3 regions of the Aliihoeflea sp. PC F10.4 genome follow, and region 3 is predicted to be linked to each of the others. Evidence: predicted binding sites of a transcription regulator. Region 3 holds the regulator's gene; each other region holds the start of a gene.
The links. Region 3 encodes PhoB, which activates phosphate uptake and scavenging genes when phosphate is short. Its sites were predicted from a motif close to TGTCATNNANCTGTCAT; they were not measured.
Positions count from the first base shown of each region.

Region 1 (5,840 bases), 2.7 Mb from region 3:
TGCCGGCCGCATTTCGCGCTGCGGCGAAGACTGGCTTCATCACCAGCCCCGAGCGGAATACAAAGCGCGTCAACCGATCGACATATGCGCCCATATCCTCGATGGGCCGGCTTGCCACGCCGGTCTGCGATGCAGCTTCCGCAACAGCAGGCGCGATCCGCAGGATCAGGCGTGGATCGAATGGCGAGGGGATCAGGAAATCGGGGCCGAAGATCGGGGTTTCGCCCGAATAGGCGCGTGCTGCGACATCCGAGGGCTCCTCTCGCGCCAGTCCGGCGATGGCGCGCACCGCCGCCATCTTCATCGTCTCGTTAATCGCGGTCGCACCACAATCGAGCGCGCCGCGGAAGATGTAGGGGAAACACAGAACGTTGTTGACTTGATTGGGAAAATCCGACCGGCCCGTGCAGATCATCGCGTCCGGCCGAGCCTTGCGGGCAAGGTCGGGCATGATTTCGGGCGTCGGATTGGCAAGCGCTAGGATTAGGGGGCGCTCGGCCATGTTCTCAAGCAATTCGGGCTTCAGGACGCCGGCAGCCGATAGCCCGAGGAAGACGTCCGCGCCGCCGATTACATCGGCCAGTGTCCGCGCGTTCGTATCCTTGAGGTAGGGTTCCTTCCAGCGGTCCATTTCCTCCACGCGGCCCTTATAGGCAACGCCGTGGCGATCCGTGATCCAGATGTTTTCGTGGGCCGCGCCGAGTTCGACCAGAAGGTTGAGGCAGGCGAGTGCAGCCGCGCCCGCACCGGATGTGACGATCTTCACGTCGCCGATTTTCTTTCCAGCAAGCTCCAGAGCATTGAGAACCGCCGCCGCGACGATGATGGCCGTTCCATGCTGGTCGTCATGGAAGACTGGAATCTGCATCCGGGCCTTGAGTTGCTCCTCGACCTCGAAGCATTCGGGCGCCTTGATGTCTTCGAGATTGATGCCGCCGAATGTCGGCTCGAGCGCTGCGACCGTTTCGACCATACGCTCGATTTCAGGCGCGTCGATCTCGATGTCGAACACGTCGATGCCGGCGAATTTCTTGAACAGGACCGCCTTGCCTTCCATCACGGGCTTGGAGGCGAGTGGGCCGATATTGCCCAGGCCGAGAACGGCCGAGCCGTTGGAGATGACGGCGACGAGATTGGAACGCGACGTGTAATCGGCCGCCCGCGCCGGATCGTCATGGATCGCAAGGCACGGCGCGGCGACGCCGGGCGAATAGGCGAGCGCCAGATCGCGCTGATTGCCGAGCGGCTTCGTCGCCTGAATTTCCAGCTTACCCGGCGCGGGGTAGCGATGGTAAAAAAGAGCCGCCTCGTCGAGGTCTGCGGGTGGCGATTTCGACGTTTCATCCATCATTGTGAATCGCACCCTCTGTCCGTGCCGTGTTGCGTCGGCCCGCGCACGAATAGGCGAAGGCCAGTCTTTTGCGCCGACTCTCGTCAGTCGCGCGCGATCACCTTTTGGCGCTGCTCGCCCAGACCTGCAATAGCCAGATGCATCTCGTCGCCGGCTTTCAGGAAGCGCTGCGGCTTCATGCCCATGCCGACGCCGGGCGGCGTACCGGTCGTGATCACGTCGCCGGGCTCCAGGCGCATGAAGCGCGACAGATAGGAGATGATCTCGGCGACTGAAAAGATCATGGTGGAAGTGCTGCCCGTCTGGGCGCGTTCGCGATTGACGTCGAGAAACATGTCGAGCGTCTGCGGATCGTCGATCTCGTCACGCGTGACGATCCAGGGGCCGAGCGGACCGAAGGTCGGCGCGCTCTTGCCCTTGATCCACTGGCCGCCACGTTCGGCCTGATATTCACGTTCCGAGACGTCGTTGCAGATGGCGTAGCCGAGGACATGCGACAACGCGTCGGCTTCCTCGATATATTCGCCGCCCGTGCCGATCACGATGGCAAGTTCGACTTCCCAGTCGGTCTTGACCGATCCGCGCGGTAATACGACCGGGTCGTCGGGGCCGGACAATGAACTCGGCGCTTTTGAAAAGACGATCGGCTCGCTTGGAATTGGCATTCCGGATTCGGCCGCGTGATCGGCATAGTTGAGCCCGATAGCGATGAAATGCCCGATCCGCGATAGCGGCGCGCCGATGCGCATGCCTGCCGGCACTTCCGGCAGCGTCGATAGGTCGGTTTCGGCAAGCGTCTTGACCAAAGCTTCGCCAAGCGTCTCAGGCGCGTAGTCGCTGACGATAGTCGACACGTCCCGAATCGTCCCATTTGCATCGATAATGCCCGGACGTTCCGCGCCCGGATTTCCAAATCGCAACAGTTTCAAATCGTTTCCTCCGCTTTCGCGTAAATTGCGTTAAAAGGCGCTCGTGTAGAGCCCGCCGTCCAGAACAAGGTTTTGACCGGTGATGTAGCCCGCATGCGACGAACACAGGAACGCGCAAGCCTTGCCGAACTCTTCGGCCGAGCCGAGGCGTTTCGCGGGTATGGTCTGTGCCGCCTTGTGCGCCGCCGCCTCTTCGCTTTCGCCCGCTTTTTCGGCGCTGAACCGGATGGTTGTGCGGATGCGATCGGTATCGAACTTGCCCGGCAGGATGTTGTTGATGGTCACGTTCTTCGACGCGACCGTCCGCGCGATCCCCGCAAGAAAGGCGGTCAGGCCCGCACGTGCGCCCGACGAAAGATCGAGGCCGGGAATCGGCTGATAGACGGAGAGCGAAGTGATGTTGACGATGCGTCCGAATTCCTTCTCCGTCATGCCGTCGACGACCGCCTTGATCAGTTCGATCGGCGTGATCATGTTCTGCGTCACGCCTTCCAGCATGTTTTCGCGCGTCAGTTCGCGAAAATCGCGCAGCGGCGGACCGCCATTGTTGTTGACGAGAATATCCGGCGCTGGGCAAGCTTTCAAAAGCGCTTCCTGAATATCGGTCTTCGAAACGTCACCGGCGATTTCGGTCACCGACACGCCGAATTTGCTGCGCAATTCCTCGGCCGTCTTCGCCAGCACAGCCGCGTCGCGACCATTGACCACCAGGTCGCAGCCGGCCTCTGCCAGCGCCATCGCACAACCGCGGCCCAGCCCCCGGCTCGATGCACACACGATCGCCTTTTTCCCGCGTATCCCAAGATCCATGTTCGGCCTCTCCCATTCACGTTTTTCGTTGCTAGGGGTTTATCGTGCCGCGACGGGAAAACACAACCGTCACACGGCTGTGACGTGAATCACGTCATAGGCCGGGTAACGAAATGTTCCCGTTACGCCGAGGCCGATCATGACAGCCAAACCTCGCCGCTTCCGCACGATTTTCCTGTCGGACGTGCATCTTGGGTCCAAGCCTGCAAAGGCCGAAGAACTGATAGATTTCCTGCGCCATCACGACGCCGAAGAGATCATTCTTGTAGGCGACATTGTCGATGGCTGGCGGCTCAAACGCTCCTGGCACTGGCCGCAAACCCACAACGATGTCGTCCAAAAGCTGCTCAGAAAAGCGCGTAAGGGTAGCCGGATCACATATATCGCTGGCAACCATGACGAGTTTCTGCGTGATTTTCAGGGAACGCATTTCGGCGGCATCGTCGTCACCGACCGGATCATTCACCGGGGAGCGGACGGCAGGAAATATCTGGTCATCCATGGCGATCAGTTCGACGCCGTCGTGCATAATATGCGCTGGTTGAGCTATCTCGGCGACAAGGCATATGATTCCGCGATCGTCATCAGCCAGATCATCACGCGGCTGCGCCGCTTGCTGGGCTTGCCGTACTGGTCGTTTTCTTCATGGGCGAAGCTGCGCGTGAAAAAGGCGGTGAACTTCATCAGCGCCTTTCAGCGTGTCTTGGCGGAAGAGGCGCGCCGGAGCGGTGTCGACGGAGTAATCTGCGGTCACATCCACCACGCCGTCATCTCGGAAATCGAGGGTGTCCGCTATATCAATACCGGTGACTGGGTCGAAAGCTGCACGGCGATCGCAGAGCGGTTCGATGGTGGTTTCGAACTGATCCACTGGGCCGATACAGGACAGATGAAGGAGACCAAGCTTGTGCCGATCTCCATTCCTGCCGAATTGGCCAACGCAGCCTGAATCACCCCCAAAGTTCTGGTTCGGGCGGTGAAACCAGCGAATCGGCATAGCTGAGCGCCGGGGTCCGATCTTTTGCCAGAAGAAGCGGCCCGTCGAGATCGACGAAGTCTGCATCCTGCGCCAGTAGCACGGCAGGCGCCATCGCCAGCGACGTACCCACCATGCAGCCGACCATGATCGAAAAGCCGTGCCAGCGCGCGCGGTCGCGCAAATCGATTGCGGCCGTCAGACCGCCCGTCTTGTCGAGCTTGATATTCACCGCATCGTAGAGCCCGACGAGTTTGTCGAGATCGTCGGCTCCATGGACGCTTTCGTCCGCGCATATGGGAACCGAATGCGTGACCGTGCGCAGGAATTCGTCGTGGCCTTGCGGCAGCGGCTGTTCGATGAGCGCGATCCCGTATTGCGCCGCGACGGCGAGGTGTTCGGCGATATTGTCCGGCGTCCAGCCTTCGTTGGCGTCGAGAATGATGCGGCTTTCCGGTGCGGCTTCCGCGACGGCGCGGATGCGTGAACGGTCGTCCGGGGTTCCGACCTTGACCTTCAGCAAGGGACGAAACGCATTCTTGCGAGCGTTCGCCGCCATTTCCTCCGGCTCTCCCAGCGAAATGGTCATTGCGGTTGTCAGCGCCGTTGGTGGCGCGGAACAGATGATATTCTGAACCCGGCGGCCCGACATCTTCGCTTCCAAATCCCAGAGCGCGCAGTCGACCGCGTTTCGTGCTGCGCCCGCTGGCATCAGTTTCAAAAGCGCTTCGCGATCCGCCCCGTCGCGAATCGCGGGCGCAATCGATTCGATTGCGTTTTTCACCTGATCGAGGCTTTCGCCGTACCTTGAATACGGAACACACTCGCCGCGTCCCGTTGCGTTACCATCGGTGATCGTGCAGGCCACGACTTCCGCCTCGGTCTTCGCACCCCTTGAAATCCGGAAACTTCCGGCAATCGGGAACCGTTCTATCTCGGCAGAAATGTCACGCCGCATAAGGAATTCTCCAGTGCTGAAATCGCGCTCCGGTTGATAAAGTGACAGCCGGAACTTTCGTGAGTAAGACTTGCCCCATGTTCAGGAAACCCGGACCGGAAGCAAGTCAGACACAGGCCGAATCCGACCTCAAGCGCCCGACGATCGAGCGGCGCGAAGAGGACGGCCGGCTTGTCTGTGTCCTTTCGGGCGATTGGGATACGCAGACAGTCGCGCTCGTCGATACACAGATGCGCGATTTGGAATCGGCGCAATCCGCCGGAGCCGTCCGGATCGACGTGTCGGGAATCGGTCGCATGGATACGGCGGGAGCCTGGTTAGTCGAGCGGCTTGCCCACGCGCTTCGTAACAACGGTGCCGATGTCGAACTGACCGGGCAGAGCGAATCGGTCGCGACGCTTTCCGAGGCCGTCGGTGCGGTGCTGACGAAGCCGGACGAAACCGGACCGGACGACAGGACGCCGTTTCTGCTGAGACTGCCCGAATCGCTCGGCCGCGCGATGTACAGCATGTATGGCGACTTCCTCGCCTCGATGCACATTTTGGGCGCGACGATTCGCGGCGGACAGCTCAAGCTCGGCCGGGGGCATTCGGTCAACCTCGCAGCGATCTTCAATCAGGTGGATCGCATGGGCGTAGGTGCGATCCCCGTCGTCATCCTGATGTCCTATATCGTCGGCGCGATCGTGGCCCAGCAGGGCGCGTTCCAGCTCCGCTATTTCGGCGCGGAAATCTTCGTCGTCGATCTCGTCGGCATTCTCGTGCTGCGTGAAATGGGCGTGCTTTTGACCGCCATCATGGTCGCGGGCCGCTCGG
Region 1 is NZ_JBTSWH010000001.1:1,581,170-1,587,009, reverse strand. Features, by position in the region: gene ACX82Z_RS07905 (NADP-dependent malic enzyme) at 1-1,351, opposite strand, end outside; gene ACX82Z_RS07900 (fumarylacetoacetate hydrolase family protein) at 1,435-2,280, opposite strand; gene ACX82Z_RS07895 (SDR family oxidoreductase) at 2,311-3,090, opposite strand; gene ACX82Z_RS07890 (UDP-2,3-diacylglucosamine diphosphatase) at 3,230-4,039, shown strand; gene dgcA (N-acetyl-D-Glu racemase DgcA) at 4,041-5,024, opposite strand; gene ACX82Z_RS07880 (MlaE family lipid ABC transporter permease subunit) at 5,102-5,840, shown strand, end outside.
Region 1: a site for PhoB is predicted at 3,158-3,174, ahead of ACX82Z_RS07890 (UDP-2,3-diacylglucosamine diphosphatase). Genes of this name have one in related genera too.

Region 2 (5,840 bases), 980 kb from region 3:
CAAGAGCCAGCACGCCTGGGAGCGCTCCAAATCCCACTGCCGCCACGAAGACGATGCCCATAATCAGCTCCGGGATCGACCGTAGACCATTCAACAATCCACGCGAGATCATATAGATGACAGCGTTGGGTGCTGTTTTCCCTGAGGCGAAAAAGCCAACTGGAAGTGATATCAGTACCGCGATCGCAGTCCCAGCTATACTCATCGCCAGAGTGTCGATGAGAGGGCTGATCCACTCCAAGCCTCGGTTGAAATCCGGGGGAAACATTTCCGTACCGAGCTGCCAGAGCGCAGGAAACCCAGATCCCAGACGCTCCAGATCAAGAAGACCGGAGTGATAACTGCTAACAATGATCACACACGCAATTGCCAACGCGATCACGCCAGCTCTGGTCCAAGCTTTGTTTTGATGTTGAAGGATAGAGTCGTAGTCGGCCGACGGCTGTGTCATCACATATCCTGGAAGAAAGGACGCAGGCCAGCGCCTGCGTCGAAAGGTGAGAAACTGTCTCGAACGCGCCTTACTGACTCAGGTCCAAGTTCAGCACTTTACCGAGCTCACGGACGACGTCGTAGGCTTTGTCATCGATCGGAGCGAACCCATCGGCTTTGAAGGATGCCAATACCTTTTCGTCTTTAAGGTCGATGAAGGCTTTGGTGATCGCCTCTTTCAACGAAGTGTCAAGATCCGACCGCATGGTCCAGGGGTACTGCGGGAACGGATCGGACTCGGCGAGGGCGATAACTTTCTTAGGATCAATGGTGCCACGAGCGACCATTGAATTGTAGATGGGCAACGAAAGTCCGCCAATCTGAGCATTGCCATTCTGCACTGCAATAGCCACGGCATCATGCGACCCTACGAAGTTCTCGCTATAGTCTTTTCCAGCCTCAACTCCGGCCTTAAGCAGCATAGATTTCGGGATAAGGTGGCTTGAGGTGGAAGCCACGTCCCCAAACGCGACCTTTTTCCCTTTTGCATCTTCAAGGCTTTCGATGCCAGCCTCTGCATTGGCGACAACTACAGCGCGATAGGTAGTTTCGCCATCCTTCATAAGTGCTGCGAAAGGCTCGATATCAGCCTTGGTTTTCGCGAGCGTGTAAGAGAGCGGCCCGAAATAAGCCAACTCAAGCCGGCCGAAACGCATCGCTTCGATCATTGACGAGTAGTCGGTCGTTACGATCAGTTCAATCTCCCGACCGAGTGTCTTCTCAAGATACTCCTCGAGAGGACGATTGTTTTTGATGACAGTGGCGGCGTTCTCGTCCGGTAGCAACGCGACGCGCAATGTCTCTGGATTTGAGCCAGCATGCGCCAACGAACTCCAGCCAAGAACGGCGAGGAATGCGAGGGACAGAAGCTTCTTCATAATGCGGCCTCCATGGCAGCTAAAGGTTGATCATACTCGTAGTTGGACAAATCTTGTGTTGTGGTCGGATTTCTTGGGGCGCTGCGGTAGATCGACGCACACATTTGATCGGTCAGTTCGTCGACAGCGGCGTCCGCAACCACTTCCCCGTCGCGCATAGCAATGACCCGGTCGCCGAACCGGCGAGCTAGATCGATCTGATGAAGGCTGATCACAGCAGTGATGCCGTCGGCTGTGCATATTTCGCGAAGCTGCGACAGGACCTCGACAGCCGTTTCAGGGTCCAGACTTGCAACGGGCTCATCTGCAAGGACCAGTTGGGGCTTCTGGACCAGCGCGCGCGCAATGCCCACCCGTTGCTGCTGACCGCCGGATAGTTGATCCGCCCTGACGAGAGCCTTATCAAGAAGGCCTACGCGTTCAAGGCATTCCAACCCCAGCCTTCGATCCGAACGCGGCATAGGGAACAACGTACGCCAGCCAGAGTGGTAGCCCAGGCGGCCCGTCATGACGTTGTCGAGCGCGCTCAAGCGCCCTATGAGTTGGTGCTGCTGGAATATCATCCCAGTTCGCCTTCGGTGAATGCGAAGCTTAGTTTCCGCATCCAGAGCACCAATATCGTTAGAAGTGATCGAACCAGACGTCGGCGCAACCAAGCCGTTGAGTGTCCGGATGAGGGTAGATTTGCCTGCGCCGGATCTACCGAGGAGCACGACGAACTGACCCTGGTTGAACGTCAATGTCGTTGTCTTCAAAGCTTGGGTGCCGTTGGCATAGGTCACGGCAACTCCGTTCAGAGCCAGCATCACAATAATCCTGATCGTTAGTGGTGCATCGATTGAATATTTGCATCACTATGGGCGACATATGACGTCCGTTTATCAGGCTCGTGAAACTTCAATGACAGCACTTAAACTCAGCTCTACCTCCTCGCGTAGCTGCGATGGAGAAATTTCACCCAGAGCCGCCTGATCATGACGGCCCGGTCCCAATTCTACACCACCTTGACGGATGCTATCCCATATTCGGCCAGATAAACCGGCCCTTCTCCAGCCGCCGGGTAAAAAGGCAGGCGCCCAGACCATCATGCCAGATGATCTTCAAAATATCCGATCTGCGGCCCCTGAAGACGAAGAGATGCCCTGACAACGGATCATGCTGCAGAACCTCCTGCACCCGAAGCGCCAAGGAGGGAAAGCCACAGCGCATGTCCGTATATCCGCGCCTTCCTGGCGGGCACCCTTGATCCCGAATATTCCCGTCAGCTGACCGAGCAACTACGACAGGCAGGCGTCCCGGTTTGACCATGCCGTCGCTGGCAATTAATCTGAGCACGTGGCGGATGTTTGCAAGCAGACCCGGATGTTTGCGAGCACATTGGCAAAGAGCGTGAGCACGACGCCCGCTCCATTGTCAGATAATTCGAGCAGAAAATGCCGATGTTTGCGAGCAGAGGCGCTTATGTTGGCAAGCCGCTACACCTAGGCAGGGAATACCCAGTTGCCATAGCTGACCCGGAGCAACGAGAGAGCTAGCGGGATGCGTCGCGCGGGTAACATAGGTAGCGCCAAGCTGGGACTAATCGTCTGCGCCGGGTCTTAGGACGCTTGGCGATGGCGGGTGCTGCAAGGACCAATGCAATTCTGGCACCGTCGCGCAAGGGGATCAGACGTCGTCGACGTCTTTTGCGGTCCTTACCATGGTCGTTCTTGTGGTCTATCCCTCGCGGTATGCCAGTACCATGTTGGACATGAAATCATCCGCCTCGGTGCACAGCACTGTGCCATTAGCGCGGCCGGACGGCGATCACCCGTCCGGGTCCTGTCGTGGGCGCCCTCGCGATGGCGATCACCGCGGGGATTCGCGCGATCTTCGGCATTGTCGCCTAGTTCGGCATAGAAAGCTCAGTCGCGATCATCGTCGCCATCGGGGCGACGATAGTTGTCGTCGTCATCATCTTCCTCTTCGCCATATTGTGTCGGAGCCATCATGTTGGCTGCGGCAAGATCGGCCTCTGTGCACAACACCGTGCCCGTAACGCGGCCGCCTGGCAGCATGAAAGTGCCCTCAGTCTGGCTGCCGACACCTGCGGTTTGGCAGTGGCTGTAGATGAGATCAGGCGTTAGCTGCGCCCTGACGTCACCTGCCATGGCCGGTAGGGCAATGCACAGGGTGCACATCGCGACGGTAATTCGGATGCTTGATGCGTTCATTTTAGTTCTCCTTGGTGATTTCAGGTGTTGAGATCGGGGATGATGCCGCGACGAGGGCCTGGTCGATGAACAGAGCCTCGATGCTGTGTCGGGCGGCGAGTGCGGCGCCGGTTCTCGGGCCTAGCACCAGCATGGCGGTTGCCCAGGCGTCGGCGGCCATGCAGGTCTCGGTCAAGACGGTAACGGCCGCCAGACCAACCGCCAGCGCAGCGCCGCGACGCGGGTCCATGGTATGGCCATAGCGGATGCCGTCGCGCTCGACGAAGTGCCGGTAGTCGCCGGACGTGGCGACAGCGCCCTCGCCCAGTTCGAGCACGCCCTCCACGGCGCGATGCCCGATTTCAGGCTTCTCGACGGCCACGCGCCAAGGCGACCCGTCGGGCTTACCGCCGGCGGCCCGCAATTCGCCATCGATAGAGACGAGGAAGTGGGCAATGCCATGGCCCCCCAGCACGCGGGCCAGTTCGTCAACACCGAAGCCCTTGGCAATGCCGGAAAGGTCCAGCGTGACTGCGGCAAGCTTGCGCACCCTCTGTTGCGCGGGATCGAGCTCGAGGCAGAGATGGGCCGGGCGTCGGGGAGCTGGATCTGCGGCGTCCAGAAGCGTCTGATCGCTGCCGGCGGCCTGGCTGCCGAAGCCCCAGGCGGCGACGAGGTCGCCCACGGCGATATCGAAGGCACCTTCCGACAATCGGCCAATCTCCAGAGCCGCCGTCAGCACCCCAAATAGCGCCTCGGGCAGCTTGCACCAGACATGGGTCGGCGCTCGGTTCAGCTGCATCAGCGCGGAATCGGGTTTCCAGGTCGACATCTGGGTGTCCACCACATCGACTGCCGCCTGCAGATCGCGGGCCAGTGTGGATCGGTGGCCGTCCGCCGGGGCGTAGAACACCGCCGAGTATCGCGTCCCCATGGTGGCACCACTGATCACCTGCCGCTCCAGAGGCAAGGCCATCAGGCCCGGCTGGGAGTGTTCGCTGCGTTCAATAAGCATCTTCAAGGTATAGTCCCTTCTGCTTGAGGCCATCCACGTTCAGGCCTAGCGGCGCCAGGCAGGTCTCGATCGCCCCGCGCACGCCATTGGCCATGTCCCGCCCGCCGCAGACCATAATCTGCGCGCCCTGGCTGACCAGGCGGCGCACCGCCTCGGCTTCGTCCATAACCAGATCCTGCACATAGCCGCCGCCCATGACGCGGGAGAAGCGGGTGTTGAGCGAGGTCAGGCGGCCCTCGTCCAGCGCGGTCTGGAGGTCGTCGCGATAGAGAAAATCCGATGCCGGATCGCGGCCGCCGAAGAACAGGTGGACCGGACGGCCATGGCTGATGTGGCGGACAAACCCCGCTAGCGGCGCCACGCCAGCGCCCGCGCCGATCAGGATCAGCGGCCGGCGCCCTTGCTTGGGCCGGAAGTCCGGATTGGGGCGGATGAAGCTGTCGATGGTCTCGCCCGGAACGAGCGAATGCAGGAATTCCGAGCACAGCCCGCCCGATTGCTTGCGCACGCAGATTTCCAGCATGCCGTCCCGCGAGGCCGAGGCCAGCGAATAGTAGCGCGGGGCGTCGGCGCCGGGCGGCACGATGCCGACCAGGTCACCAGCCTCGAAACGCGGCAGCTGGGGGCCGAACCAGCCGCCACGCGACGGCGGCGCCGCAAATCTGAGCACGGCGACCGGCGCCTGCACTTCCATGCCATAGAGGGTGCGCTCCACCAGCACGAGTTGACTGGTGGCTGGACGCGCCGCAACGTGGTTCAGCACCAGGGGCAGGCCCAGCCGCGCGCCGAGGCTCTTGCCCCAGGCCGCGAACTGCCCGGCCGACTGGCGGTCGACACTGCCGAAGGGCAGCAGGCGGGGCAGGCCCTTGGCCGCCAGCGCGGCATCGACCTGAGCGGCAAAGCCGCAGAACTGGGCAAAGCCCTGGTCGCCGAAGCCGAGTACGGCAAAGCCGGGTGTCGCGGCGAAGCGCTCGAGCCGGGCGAGGAACTGGTGGGCCGAGGCCGGCGCCGCGCCGTCGCCATAGGTGGCTGCGAGCACCAGCAGGCTGGTTGCCTTGGGATAGCTGCGGCGCAGCGCGTTCATCGCAGCGACATGCACCTGCTGGCCCTGTTGCCGCAGGGCTTGCTGCAGCGTGGCGGCAAAGCCCCAGCTGCCGCCGCCCTCGCTGCCCACCAGGATGACGGTTTCGGCCTCGCGCCAGGTGACATTGCCGAGAACGCGGGGCGTGTTGCGGCGACGCATCCACCAGATGATTGTGCCGG
Region 2 is NZ_JBTSWH010000001.1:3,306,624-3,312,463, forward strand. Features, by position in the region: gene phnE (phosphonate ABC transporter, permease protein PhnE) at 1-451, opposite strand, end outside; gene phnD (phosphate/phosphite/phosphonate ABC transporter substrate-binding protein) at 522-1,370, opposite strand; gene phnC (phosphonate ABC transporter ATP-binding protein) at 1,367-2,176, opposite strand; gene tnpB (IS66 family insertion sequence element accessory protein TnpB) at 2,385-2,678, opposite strand; gene ACX82Z_RS16620 (hypothetical protein) at 3,275-3,583, opposite strand; gene ACX82Z_RS16625 (FAD:protein FMN transferase) at 3,585-4,577, opposite strand; gene ACX82Z_RS16630 (PepSY domain-containing protein) at 4,567-5,840, opposite strand, start outside.
Region 2: a site for PhoB is predicted at 2,260-2,276, ahead of phnC (phosphonate ABC transporter ATP-binding protein). Genes of this name have one in related genera too.

Region 3 (5,840 bases):
CCGGCGTCAGGAACACGGCGTTCATCTGGGTGCCGTTCGGACCATCCGACCATTGCACGACGTTTTCGATGTCGGTCATCGCCGCGCCGCCGGCCAGTTCATTGGCGATTTCCGCCGCCGACTTGCCGAGGTCGCGCGAATCCTTCCAGATCGACACGGTCTGCGTGCCGAGCGCGATGCGGTTGAGCGCTGCATGATCCGCGTCCTGCCCGGAAACGGGAACCGAGCCGGCGAGGCCCTGTGCGTCGAGCGCGGCGATCGCCCCGCCAGCCGTTCCGTCATTGGAGGCGACGACGGCGGCAACCTCGTTGTTACTCTGCGTCAGGAACTGTTCCATGTTGCGCTGGGCGTTGGCCGGCAGCCAGCCATCCGTATAGGCTTCGCCCACATTGGTGATCGCGCCAGAATCGATGGCGTCCTTGAGAACCTCCATCTGCCCTTCGAAGAGGAAGTCCGCGTTCGGATCGGCGGACGAGCCCTTGATGAAAACGTAATTGCCTTCGGGCTGCACGTCGAATACGGCCTGCGCCTGCATGCGGCCGACTTCCTTATTGTCGAAGGTCAGGTAAAAGGCGTCCGGATTTTCGATCAGGCGGTCGTAGCCGACGACCGGAATGCCTTCGTCCACTGCGTTCTGAACGGCAGGCCCGATGGCGGAGGAATCCTGCGCAAGAATGATGAGCGCGTTCGCACCCTGGCTGATGAGCGACTCGACATCGGTGAGTTGCTTGGCGGCCGAGGATTGGGCATCGGCCGATATATATCGATTGCCGGCGGCTTCGATGGCTTCTCTCATCGCCGCTTCGTCTGTCTTCCAGCGCTCTTCCTGAAAGTTCGACCAGGAAACGCCGATGACAAGTCCTTCGGCTTTCGCTGCGGTTGCAAGCGTCATGGAAAGCGCGACACCCGCCAGAAGGGCGGTTGTGAAAGTCTTCATGATGTTCCTCCCTGCGCCGTGAACGGCGCCTCCTCAGTTGGGGAGGCTCTTTTTTTCGAGCCTCGAAAAAAAGAATGACTCACCATTTCCGACGTGTCAATATCCTTTGAAAGGTGCATCAAGACGCCTTCAGGAGGAATCGTTTCGATGACAATGGGCGTACGCCACGACGATCTGCGCAAGCGCAACCGCGCCCTTGTGATTGCAGCCGTTCGCCGGGACGGACAGCCTTCCCGCACCGAACTTGCGACCCGCACCGGGCTCAGCCATTCGACGATTTCCGCCATCGCCTCCGACCTGATCGCCGAAGGCGTTCTGCGGCAGGCAAAGGGCTCGGGCGGGGAACTGGTTCGGCGCGGGCGTCCGCAGGTCTCGCTGGAACTGGAACCTCGCGCGGGAACGGTGCTCGCGGTCGTTCTGCTTCTCAACACGCTTTCGGCGAGCGTGATCGACTATGCGGGCCGCACCGTGTGCGAGCGACATGAACGCCTGTCGACGCTGACGGCGTCCCGCGAGGAATTGATCGAGGCCGTATCCACGATCATCAAGGGCGTGCTTGGCGACGCCGCGCGCGATCCATCGGAAATCATGCGCATGACGATGGCCATTCAGGGCATCATCGATTCGGGCGGGCGGACGCTCTTGTGGACACCGATTACGCCGCATAGCGGCATCGCCTTCGCCGATTTCATCGAAACCAGGTTCGGCTTCCCCGTCACCGTGCAGAACGACTGCAACATGATCGCGCTTGCGCTGCGGGCCCGCGAGCCGGAACGGTATCGGGACAATTTCGTGACGATCCTCCTGTCGAACGGCATCGGCATGGGTCTTGTTCTGCGCGGCGAGCTTTTCACCGGCGCCTATTCGTCGGGCGGGGAATTCGGCCACATGGTCTACAAGCCGCACGGGGCCTTGTGCAGATGCGGCCGCCATGGCTGCGTCGAGGCTTATGCGGGAAACTATGCGATCCTTCGCGCATCGAAAGGCCAGGAGGACGAGTGCGAACCCGATGCGGATGTCGATCGCGAGACCATGTTGCAGCTTGCAGGCGAGGCACGGCAAAAAGACGGCCCGGCGCGCGAGGCCTTCATGCGGGCGGGCGAAGCGCTGGGATATGGGCTTGGGTCTCTCTTCGCGCTGATCGACCCTGCTCCCGTTGCGGTCGTGGGGCCGGGAACGCACGCTTTCGACATCATGGAACCGGCGATCCGCGAGGCGATCGCACAGACTGCTGGCGGCCAGCACGACGCGGTGATCTCGTTCGATCTGGAAGCCGACGAAATGCCGCTGATACGGGAGGGTTGCGCACGCAAGGCGCTTGAGGCCGTAGACAACGAGCTGTTCGCGCCGGGCTACGTCAACGCCATGCAGGAAACGGCAGGGTAGAGCAGCTTCCGGCCTGAAACAGGTCAGCTTTCGTTGATCGAATAGCCTGCGCCGCGGATCGTGCGGATCACGTCCGGCGCTCCGTTCGGATTGATCGCCTTGCGCAGGCGGCCGACATGAACGTCGACCGTTCGCTCGTCGATATAGTTCGTCTCACCCCAGACACTGTCGAGCAGATGCCCGCGCGAGAATACGCGGCCGGGATGCTGCATCAGGAATTCGAGCAGCCGGAATTCGGTCGGCCCCAGATGAACTTCATGCGGGCCGCGATAGGTGCGATGCGCTTCGCGGTCGAGCACGATGTCGCCGACCTTGAGCACACTTGAAAGCACTTCCGGCTTTGCCCGGCGCAAAAGCGCGCGCACGCGGGCGACGAATTCGGGCGTCGAGAACGGCTTGACCAGATAGTCGTCCGCGCCGGTCGAAAGCCCTCTCACCCGGTCGCTCTCTTCGCCGCGCGCCGTCAGCATGATGATCGGCAAGCGCTCCGTCTCGGGTCGCATCCGCAGCCGGCGGCAAAGTTCGATGCCGGAAACCGCCGGCACCATCCAGTCGAGAACGAGAAGATCGGGCACCGTTTCCTGAAGCCGGATTTCGGCGTCGTCCCCGCGCATGATCGTCTCGACCTGATAACCTTCGGCTTCGAGATTATAGCGGATAAGAACGCCCAGCGCCTCCTCGTCCTCCACCACCATGATCTTCGGTGCCATCATCGCGGATCACCCGAGATCGATGTCTCGTCGAGCTTGGGGCGATGGACCGGCAATTGCTTGCCGACCATCATGTAATAGGCGTTTTCGGCGATATTCGTCGCGTGGTCGCCGATGCGCTCCAGATTCTTGGCGCAGAACAGAAGATGCGTGCAGGGCGTGATGTTGCGCGGGTCTTCCATCATGTAGGTCAGAAGTTCGCGAAAGACGGCCGTGTAATGAACGTCGATATGCTCGTCGTCCGCCCGCAGATCGACAAGCACGTCGGCGTTGCGCCCGACATAGTTTTCAATGACGCCAGCCAGTTGCGCGCGCACCAGCCCGGCCATCGTATCGATGGAATGGGACAACTTGCGCTGCATGACGCCCGAACCGACCGCGTTGACGCGCTTTGCGATGTTCTTCGCAAGATCGCCGATACGCTCGAGATCGCTCGCCATGCGGATAGCGGCGACCACAGCACGCAGATCCTGCGCCATCGGCTGACGCTTGGCGATCAGCGTGATGGCCCGTTCGTCGATCTGGCGCTGTCGGTCGTCCATCGACATATCGTCGGATATGACGCGCTGGGCGAGCGCGACATCGTTGTCGAGCAGCGATTTCGTCGCCGCAGACACCATGCTTTGCGCCAGATCGCCCATTTCGCGGATCAGCCGGTCGATCTCGCCGAGTTCCTCGTCGAAGGAGGCTACGATATGTCCACCCATGGTCCTGCCCTCTCCCCGTCCGGTCAGCCGAAGCGGCCGGTGACGTAGTCCTGCGTGCGCTTGTCGTTCGGCGCGGTGAAGATCGCTTCCGTCGGCCCTTCCTCGACGAGCAGGCCCAGATGGAAGAACGCCGTGCGCTGCGACACGCGAGCCGCCTGCTGCATCGAGTGCGTCACGATCGCGATCGTGTAATTGGCGCGCAACTCGTCGATCAGTTCCTCGATCTTGGCGGTCGCGATCGGATCGAGCGCGGAGCACGGCTCGTCCATCAGGATCACTTCCGGCGAGACCGCGATGGCGCGCGCGATGCACAGGCGCTGCTGCTGGCCGCCCGAAAGTCCCGTGCCCGGCTCGTGCAGACGGTCCTTCACCTCCTCGAAGAGGCTCGCCTTCTTCAGGCTGGTGACGACGATTTCTTCCAGTTCGCTTTTGTTGGAAGCAAGGCCGTGGATTTTTGGACCGTACGCGACATTCTCGAAGATCGACTTCGGGAACGGGTTCGGTTTCTGGAACACCATGCCGACGCGGGCGCGCAGTTCCACCACGTCGATCTTCGGATCGTAGACGTCCTGCCCGTCGAGCTTGATGTCGCCTTCGACGCGACAACCCTCGATCGTGTCGTTCATGCGGTTGAGGCAGCGAAGGAAGGTCGACTTGCCGCAACCCGAAGGACCGATGAACGCGATGACGGAGCGGTCGGGCACGTTGACTGAGACGTCGAACAGCGCCTGCTTCTGTCCGTAGAAGACATTGACGTTCTGCGCCGTCACGCGCGCTTTTGCAGCTTTCTGGTTCCTGGAAGCGTTGGCGGCGTCGACGATGGCACCGGAAGACATGTTCATGTCGGTGTTCTCCGATTTGGCGATGTTGGTCATTTGCGGCGCTCCAGTCGGCTGCGAAGGAAGATGGCGATCGCATTCAGGCTGATCATGAGCGCCAGAAGCACGATAATTGCGGCCGATGTGCGCGCCTCGAAGAAATTGCGGTTCTCGTTACCCTGCCAAAGATAGATCTGGACCGGCAGGGCGGTGGACTGGTCGAAAGGCGAACCGGGGATGGAGGCGACGAAAGCGTTCATGCCGATGAGAAGCAGCGGTGCGGTCTCTCCCAGCGCCTGCGCCACACCGATGATCGTGGCGGTCAGGATGCCCGGATAGGTAACGGGCAGAACGTGGTGGAAGACGGTCTGCGTCTTCGACGCGCCGAGACCGAGCGCGGCCTGCCTCAGCGACGGCGGCACGGCGCGCAACGCCGAGCGTGTCGCGATGATGATGGTGGGCAGCGTCATCAGCGTCAAAACGAGACCGCCGACGATGGGTGCGGAAAGCGGCAGGCGGAAATAATTGATGAAGACCGCCGCGCCCAGAAGGCCGAACACGATGGATGGCACCGCCGCCAGATTGTTGATGTTGACCTCGATGACGTCGGTCAGGCGGTTCTTCGGGGCGAACTCTTCCAGATAGATCGCGCTGGCGACGCCGATCGGCACGGCGAGCACGATCACCACCAGCATCATGTAGAGCGAACCCATGAACGCGCCGGCAAGACCGGCGCTGGCCGGTGCCGAACGCGAATCCGTATTGGTGAAGATGTGCCAGGCGAACGCCATGCGGATATGGCCATCGGCGTAAAGCTCGTCGGCGAGCGCGCGCGCGTCGGCCGGCAATTGCTGGCGAGCGTCCGGCAGATCGCGGTCGATATTGCCCTTAAGCCAGTTGTCGGCGTTGGCCGAGGCGAGCAGTTGCATGTCGACGGTTCGGCCGAGCAATGTCGGGTTGGCCATGAACGCGTCGCGCAGCTTGAAGCGCTCGGCGCTGTCGATCAGCGATTGCAGGTCGCGCGCGCTGATTTCGGAATCCGGCACGAGGCTGCGCACGGCTTCCTCGACGACACGGTTCCAGTTGAGAAGCGTCACGTCACGCTGCCAGCGAAGGTCTGCCGCCCGCAGGTCGGCAAGCGACTGCCCCTGCTCGCGCGCGGGCCTCGGGCCGACATCGATCAGTTCCTCGGAAAAGGTGACCGGCACCGTGAAAGTCGCCTGCTGAAACGCCGGCAGGCCCTTCGAAAGGATCATCACGAACAGGACGGCGACGAAGGTCA
Region 3 is NZ_JBTSWH010000001.1:4,284,263-4,290,102, reverse strand. Features, by position in the region: gene xylF (D-xylose ABC transporter substrate-binding protein) at 1-937, opposite strand, end outside; gene ACX82Z_RS21540 (ROK family transcriptional regulator) at 1,085-2,323, shown strand; gene phoB (phosphate regulon transcriptional regulator PhoB) at 2,347-3,033, opposite strand; gene phoU (phosphate signaling complex protein PhoU) at 3,033-3,740, opposite strand; gene pstB (phosphate ABC transporter ATP-binding protein PstB) at 3,764-4,576, opposite strand; gene pstA (phosphate ABC transporter permease PstA) at 4,612-5,840, opposite strand, start outside.